DNA from 2 places in the Streptomyces lancefieldiae genome. Region 2 is predicted to be linked to the other one. Evidence: riboswitches for the same ligand, from Rfam matches in the RefSeq annotation. Region 2 holds a riboswitch; the other holds the start of a gene.

Region 1 (3,956 bases), on a different contig from region 2:
ATGTTCCCGTACTGGGCGTCCGGGGAGCCGGCCTGGCCGTGCCACAGCAGCATCCAGACCTGGCCGGAGGTGGGGGTGGCGAGCGCGCGGAGGAGGGCCTCGTAGGCGTCGTAGCGCCCGGGCGTCACCTGGCGCAGCATGTGCTCGACCTGCCCGGTCGTGGTGCCGCTGGCGCTCACGCGTATCGCCCCTTCGAGAAGTTCCCCGGATATGAAACCAGCTTAAGGCTCCGCGGACAGGGGGCGCCCATGAGCGCGGGGTGCTGTCGTCCCGCGCCCCCGCGCGGCGGAGCCGCACATGTCACAGCCCCGCGCCCCTCGGGGACGTTTCCCCACCCGGTGCTTACAAGTCCCGGTCGTAGAACGGGCGGACGTTCGCCCGCATCCAGTCGCAGACCGGGTCCTGGGCCGCCTCCAGGAGGACCAGGTTGACCTGGCATTCCAGGGGGGCCTTGGCGAGGGCCCGGCCCAGGGCGTCCAGGGGCAGGGCGCGGGCGTCGCCCTCCCAGTGGGTGAGTTCGACGCCGACGAACAGGGCCGGGTCGGCGGTCTCGACGGCGGCGAGGCAGCGACGGGCGGTGCGGACCACGCCGACGGCGGCGAACTCGGCGGAGGCCGCGGCCAGGAAGTCCACCGGGTCGTCCTGCCAGTCCGGCTCGAAGAGGCGGACCCGGCCGCCGGAGGCGGGCCCGTCCAGCGGGGTGCGGCCGGTCCGGCACAGCTCGGCCACGGCCGGCGGCGGCAGCGGGATGCCGACCACGCCGTCGGGGTTCACGGCGATGCCGATCTGCGGGGGCAGGCCGCGGGCGAACTCCGCGGCGGGGGCGACGGTGTACGCCATGTGGGGGCCGGTGACCTGGCGGAGCTGTTCCTCGGAGCTGAAGACCGGCACGTAGGCCTGGCCGTCGATCTCCAGCGAGGGCAGGTCGAGGGGGCCGCTGTGCGGGCCGCCGCCGTTCGGCAGCGGTATCCACAGGAAGCTGCGGCCGAGCACCTCGACGATCCGGCCGCCGGCGCCCGGCACGCCCAGGGAGGCGGACAGCACCTCCTCCAGCTCGTTGCCGGGCCATCCGCCGTGCGGGTGGGGGTGCGCCTGTGCCGGGAAGTCCATCTGCCTACCGCCTGCCTGGTGCCACTGCTGTGGCTGGACAGGCTAACCCGTTCGGCCCCGCGGCCCTACGCACCGTCACCCCGTGAAGGCGATCCGGCGCAGCGTGTCCGCCGCCGCCCGGTCCAGGAGGATCGCCGAGACGCAGCCACCGGGCAGCGTGCCCTCGGCGACGGAGCGCAGCAGTCGGGTGTTGGCCGAGCGGTGCCGCAGGAACGCGTACCGGGAGACGCCCCGGCCGCGCTCGCGCTGGCCGGCCAGGGCCTCGCCGGGGTCGACGTCGAGCAGCAGCAGGTGCAGGGTGCCGTCGCGGCGGCGGGCCTCGCGGGCCAGCCAGGCGCGCACCCAGGCCTGGGTGCCGCAGTCGTGCACGACGACGCCCTCGCCGGAGCGCAGGGCGCGGCGCAGTCCGGCGTAGTGGGCGAGGCGGACGAGGGGGCGGTAGAGCGCGTACGGCAGGAAGCGCGGCATGCGGCGGTCCCAGCGGTCCCGGGTGTCCTGGGAGTCGATGCGCGGGCCGCGCACGGTCCGCTTCATCAGCGTGGACTTGCCGCTGCCGGGCAGGCCGGTGATCACCACCACGTCGCGGGGGCCGAAGAGCAGGGCGTGCGGGCTGCGGCCGTCCCGGTCCCGCAGGTCGCGAACGACGGGTGCGGTCGGTGCGGCGCATGCTTCCGGTGCCGGGACGACGGGCTGCTTGGGCAGCGCGAGACCCGAGGTGGTGGCGTACGCCGTGGTCCTGTTCACCGTGATCGTCCTCCCCTGGGGCGGTTCACGAGTTCCCATCCCCGTCGAGTGTAAAGAGAAGGTAATACGCGGGTCTCGTGTTTTGGTGCGCTTACTGCCACAGGCCGGTCACAACGGCGGTGCTACTGTGGCGGCGCCAACTGCATACCGGCCGTTTGAATCCGCGCGGGAGAGTCCCCGGCTGTCGTCGGGGCGCCGAAGGAGCAAGTCCCTCCCTTGAATCTCTCAGGCCCCGTTACCGCGCGGGCGAGGCACATCTGAAAAGCGGGCCGCCGCTCGACGGCTGCCCCACCCAAGGTGCAAGTCCCGACCGCCGTACTCCGGTGGTCGTGGCGAACCTCTCAGGTTCCGATGACAGATGGGGAGGACCGCCCTCGCCCGTCCTGTTCCCTGGGAGACGACCGACCGATGAGCAGTACAGAACTCCGCCGTACCGCGCTGGATGCCACGCACCGCGCGCTGGGCGCGACGATGACCGACTTCGCCGGCTGGGACATGCCCCTGCGCTACGGCTCCGAACGCGACGAGCACGTGGCCGTGCGCACCCGGGCCGGTCTCTTCGACCTCTCGCACATGGGTGAGATCACGGTCACCGGCCCGCAGGCCGCGGCCCTGCTCGACCACGCGCTGGTCGGCAACATCGGGAGCGTGAAGCCGGGCCGGGCCCGCTACACCATGATCTGCCGCGAGGACGGCGGCATCCTGGACGACCTGATCGTCTACCGGCTGGGCGAGGCCGAGTACATGGTCGTCGCCAACGCCTCCAACGCCCAGGTCGTGCTCGACGCGCTGACCGAGCGCGCCGCAGGCTTCGACGCCGAGGTCCGCGACGACCGCGACGCCTACGCGCTGCTCGCCGTGCAGGGCCCCGAGTCCCCCGGGATCCTCAGGAGCCTCACCGACGCCGACCTGGACGGCCTGAAGTACTACGCGGGCCTGCCCGGCACCGTGGCCGGCGTCCCGGCGCTCGTCGCGCGCACCGGTTACACCGGCGAGGACGGCTTCGAGCTGTTCGTGAGGCCCGAGCACGCCGTGGAGCTGTGGCAGGCGCTGACCCGGGCGGGCGAGGGCGTCGGGCTGGTCCCGTGCGGTCTGTCCTGCCGGGACACGCTCCGCCTGGAGGCCGGCATGCCGCTGTACGGGCACGAGCTGACGACCGGGCTGACGCCCTTCGACGCCGGGCTCGGCCGGGTGGTGAAGTTCGAGAAGGAGGGCGACTTCGTGGGGCGGGCCGCCCTCCAGGAGGCCGCTTCCCGGGCCGAGGCGAACCCGCCCCGTGTCCTGGTCGGCCTGGTCGCCGAGGGCCGCCGGGTCCCGCGCGCCGGGTACGCGGTCGTCGCCGGCGGCGAGGTGGTCGGCGAGGTCACCTCCGGCGCGCCGTCCCCGACGCTGGGCAAGCCGATCGCCATGGCGTACGTCGACGCGGCGCACGCGGCCGTGGGCACGCCGGGGGTCGGCGTGGACATCCGGGGCACCCACGAGCCGTACGAGGTCGTGGCCCTGCCGTTCTACAAGCGCCAGAAGTAGGCACCGGGCGTCGCGGAGCGCCTGCCGTTCCGCGCGCCTCCTCGCCGTCACCAGCGGTTTCAGCAGTCCCCCGTTCCTCTCCCCCCGTTCACCAGCACTCTCGCGCGTACAGGAGAATCCAGGCCATGAGCAACCCCCAGCAGCTGCGCTACAGCAAGGAGCACGAGTGGCTGTCGGACGCCGAGGACGGCGTCTCGACGGTCGGCATCACGGAGCACGCGGCCAACGCGCTCGGTGACGTCGTCTTCGTCCAGCTCCCCGAGGTCGGCGCCACCGTGTCCGCGGGCGAGACCTGCGGCGAACTGGAGTCGACCAAGTCGGTCTCCGACCTGTACTCCCCCGTCTCCGGCGAGGTCACCGAGGTCAACGAGGACGTCGTCAACGACCCGTCGCTGGTGAACTCCGCGCCCTTCGAGGGCGGCTGGCTGTTCAAGGTGCGGGTGGGCGAGGAGCCGGGCGACCTGCTCTCCGCCGCCGAGTACACCGCATTCGCCGGCGCCTGAGGAGTCACGGACGCATGTCGCTTCTGAACACCCCCCTGCACGAGCTCGACCCCGACGTCGCCGCCGCCGTCG
Region 2 (3,956 bases):
TCCAGCTCGCGGATGAGGGTGAGGTAGCCCTGCGCCTGCTCGGCGGGCGCGAAGGGGTGCAGCTGCCCGAACTCGGACCAGGTGACCGGCTCCATCTCGGTGGTCGCGTTGAGCTTCATGGTGCAGGAGCCCAGCGGGATCATGCCGCGGTCCAGCGCGTAGTCGCGGTCGGCGAGGCGGCGCAGGTAGCGCAGCATCGCGGTCTCGGACCGGTGCCGGTGGAAGACGGGGTGGGTCAGGAAGCCGTCCGTGCGCAGCAGCGCCTCGGGCAGCGTCTCCTCGGTGACCGCGTCCAGCGCCTCGATGTCGCCCTCGACTCCGAAGGCGTTCCACACCCCGCCCACCTGGGCGCGCGTGGTGGTCTCGTCGCAGGCGAACGACACGTGGTCGGCGTCCACGAGCCGCAGGTTGATGCCGTTCTCGCGGGCGGCGCCCACGACCTCGGCGGCCCGGCCCGGCACCCTAGCGGTGACGGTGTCGAAGTAGGAACCGTGCACGATCTCCACGCCGCCGGCGGCGAGACCCGCGGCGGTGACCGACGCGTACCGGTGCGTGCGCCGCGCGATGGCCCGCAGTCCCTCGGGCCCGTGGTACACGGCGTACATGCCGGCCATGACGGCGAGCAGCACCTGCGCGGTGCAGATGTTGCTGGTGGCCTTCTCCCGGCGGATGTGCTGCTCACGGGTCTGTAGCGCGAGGCGGTAGGCCTTGTTGCCGTCGGCGTCCACGGAGACGCCCACCAGGCGGCCGGGCAGGCTGCGCGCGAACTTCTCGTGCACGGCCATGTAGCCGGCGTGCGGGCCGCCGAAGCCCATCGGCACGCCGAAGCGCTGGGTGGTGCCGACGGCGATGTCCGCGCCCAGCTCGCCGGGCGAGGTGAGCAGCGTGAGGGCGAGCAGGTCGGCGGCGACGGTGACGAGCGCGCCGAGTTCGTGCGCCCGGTCGATGACCGGCTTGATGTCGCGTACGGCACCGGAGGCGCCCGGGTACTGGATCAGGATGCCGTTGATCTCCCGCTCGGCGACCTCGGCAGGGATGCCGTCGCTCAGGTCGGCGACGACGACCTCGACGCCGGTCGGCTCGGCGCGGGTCCGGATCACGGCGATGGTCTGCGGCAGGGCGTCCGCGTCGACCAGGAAGAGGCCCTTCTTGTTCTTGCCCATGCGCCGGGACAGGGCCATCGCCTCGGCGGCGGCGGTGCCCTCGTCGAGCAGCGAGGCGCCGGAGGTGGGCAGGCCGGTGAGGTCGGCCACCATGGTCTGGAAGTTCAGCAGCGCCTCGAGACGCCCCTGGGAGATCTCCGGCTGGTACGGCGTGTACGCGGTGTACCAGGCCGGGTTCTCCATGACGTTGCGCAGGATGACCGGCGGGGTGAAGGTGCCGTAGTAGCCGAGGCCGATCATGGAGTCGAGGACCTGGTTGCGGTCGGCCAGCGAGCGCAGCTCGGCCAGCACCTCGGCCTCGGACCGCGCGCCCGGCAGGTCCAGCGAGTCGGCGTTCTTGATCACGTCGGGCACCGCGGCGGCCGTCAGTTCGTCGAGTGAACCGTAGCCGACCTGCGCGAGCATCTTGGCCCGGGCCTCGGGGTCGGGGCCGATGTGGCGCTGCTCGAAGGGGGTTGCCTGTTCGAGCTCGGAGAGCGGCGTGCGATGGGCGGTCATTGCGGAGGCCTCCTGGTCTGACACGACCTGCGAGGGGCACCACGGCGCGGGTACCCGGACGGCCTCCCCCTCTGTCATCTCGACCTGAGAGCTTCACCGGGCCGCCCGAGAGCTGCCGGCTTTCACCGTCGGTGAGAGCGGAAGCCGTCGACACCCGCCCTGCTTTCCAGAGTGACCTCGTCCGTGCGGTACGTGGGCCTGAGAGATTCCGGGGAGGATTTGCTCCTTCGGCGCCTCCGATGGTGTCTGGAGGACTCTCCCGCACGGGGTCAGCAGCCGCTGCCAGCCTACCAGCGAGGTCGCCGCACGACGTTCGAGTGGCCGACCGGCCATATCTGCTCTTTTGTAGTACTTACGGATGAGTCAGCGGCTGGTGTGCGACCCCAGTGCGACCAAGTGGAGGGCCCGTGCGTACTGACATCGACCCGCGCAATCTGATCGGCCGCAAGGCGTTCGACCGCAACGGCACCCGGATCGGCACCGTCGACGAGGTCTACCTCGACGACGCCACCGGCGTCCCCGAGTGGGCGGCCATACGTACCGGCCTCTTCAGCAGGGACGCCTTCGTACCGCTGGAGCCCAGCGAGCTGGTCGACGGCACCCTGCGCGTGCCCTTCGACCGAGCCCTGATCAAGGAGGCCCCCGACTTCGGCGTCGGCCGCCACCTCTCGCCGGAACAGGAACTCCAGCTCTACGACCACTACGGTCTCGACGTGGCCGCCCCTCCCCCGGTCCCCGACCACGACTTCGGGAAGCTGGCGGGCAAGGGCAACGAGGAGAGCTGACGCACGGTCCCGCGACCTGATCCCGCCGGACGGCCCCTCAGCCGGTCGCCAGGTGCGCCGGGCCCGCCGGGCCGCCCGCCTCGGTGCCGGGAGCCGATCCCGCCTCCCCGGTCGTGGGATCCCCGGCCGTGGGCTCGGCGTCCTCGGGTCTTCGCGGCACCGGCCGGACCAGCGGCAGCGGGTCCGCCGGCGACAGGTCCGGGTCATCCACCGGAAAGGTCCGTACCCGGCCCCTCTCCGAGTACGGCGTCTCGAACCGCACGGTGACCCGCCCCAGCCCACTGCCCTGCACCCACCCGTGCCCGTACTCCGCGTGCCGCACGTCGTGACCCGACGGCCACCGGCGTTCGGCGGGCACCTGGCGGTGCTCCTCGGCGGACTCGGCGTCGGGCTCCTCGGCGACTTCGCCGGCCCGGTCCCCGGCCGCCTGCGCGAACAGGTCCTCCTGCGTGTAGTCGGCGAGCCCGCTGACGCCGACCCCGAGCAGCCGCACGCCGCCCGTGGTGTCCACCGAGTCCAGCAGCCGGGCCGCGGCCTCCCGTACCACCGCCAGGTCGTCCGTGGGCCCACGCAGCGTCTCGGAGCGCGTCAGCGTGGAGAAGTCGTACCGCCGCACCTTGAGCACGATGGTCCGCCCGGACAGCCCCGATCCGCGCAGCCGCCGCACGCACCGGTCGGCCAGCCTCCGCACCTCCGAGCCGACCCGCACCCGGTCGTGGATGTCCACGTCGTACGTGTCCTCGACCGACACCGACTTGGTCTCCCGCTCCGCCACCACGGGCCGCTCGTCACGGGCCAGGGCCATGGCGTACAGGGCGTGCCCGTGCGCCTTGCCCAGAAGCCGAACGAGCTCGTCCTCGCCCGCCTCGGCGAGCTCGCCGACCGTGGCGATCCCGGCCCGGCGCAAATGATCGCCCGTCGCCGGTCCCACACCGGGCAGCGTCCGGACGGACATCGGCTCCAGCATGGCCCGCTCCGTCCCCGGTCGGATCAGGACCAGCCCGTCGGGCTTGGCCGCCTCCGAGGCGATCTTGGCGAGCATCTTCGAGGCGGCCAGCCCCACCGACCCGGTCAGGCCGGTGACGGTCTTGATGTCGGTGCGCAGCTTCTCCCCGGCCAGCCGCGCCGACTCCGCGTCGCCGGCCGCCCCGCCGGCCTCCAGGTCCACGAACGCCTCGTCCAGGCTCAGCGGCTCCACCAGCGGCGACCGTGCGCGCAGCAGCCGCATCACCTGCTCGCTGATCGACCGGTAGAGCTCGAAGCGCGGGACGAGGTAGGCGGCGTGGGGTGCGAGCCTCCGGGCCTGGCCCATGGGCATCGCCGAGTGGACACCGAAGACCCGCGCCTCGTACGAGGCGGTGGCGACCACCCCGCGCGGCCCGAGGCCGCCGACGACAACGGCCTTCCCGCGCAGGCTCGGCTTGGACGCCTGCTCCACCGAGGCGAAGAAGGCGTCCATGTCGAGATGCAGGATCGTGGGCGCGGCTCTCACATCTCCGATGGTGCCCTA

Evidence for each region. A riboswitch is a leader RNA that binds a small molecule or an ion and turns the genes downstream of it on or off. The one in region 2 is predicted to bind glycine.
Region 1: linked by a shared signal. The riboswitch ahead of gcvT (glycine cleavage system aminomethyltransferase GcvT) and the one ahead of gcvP (aminomethyl-transferring glycine dehydrogenase) in region 2 are both predicted to bind glycine.

Annotation. Positions count from the first base shown of each region.
Region 1 covers NZ_JAVRFH010000003.1:34,146-38,101, reverse strand. Annotated here, with positions in the region: gene RM812_RS03905 (enhanced serine sensitivity protein SseB C-terminal domain-containing protein) at 1-179, opposite strand, end outside; gene RM812_RS03900 (enhanced serine sensitivity protein SseB) at 343-1,110, opposite strand; gene RM812_RS03895 (AAA family ATPase) at 1,186-1,854, opposite strand; glycine riboswitch at 2,011-2,105, shown strand; glycine riboswitch at 2,106-2,222, shown strand; gene gcvT (glycine cleavage system aminomethyltransferase GcvT) at 2,263-3,381, shown strand; gene gcvH (glycine cleavage system protein GcvH) at 3,507-3,884, shown strand; gene glyA (serine hydroxymethyltransferase) at 3,899-3,956, shown strand, end outside.
Region 2 covers NZ_JAVRFH010000078.1:7,220-11,175, forward strand. Annotated here, with positions in the region: gene gcvP (aminomethyl-transferring glycine dehydrogenase) at 1-1,661, opposite strand, end outside; glycine riboswitch at 1,838-1,933, opposite strand; gene RM812_RS37655 (PRC-barrel domain-containing protein) at 2,069-2,446, shown strand; gene RM812_RS37660 (DNA polymerase IV) at 2,484-3,938, opposite strand.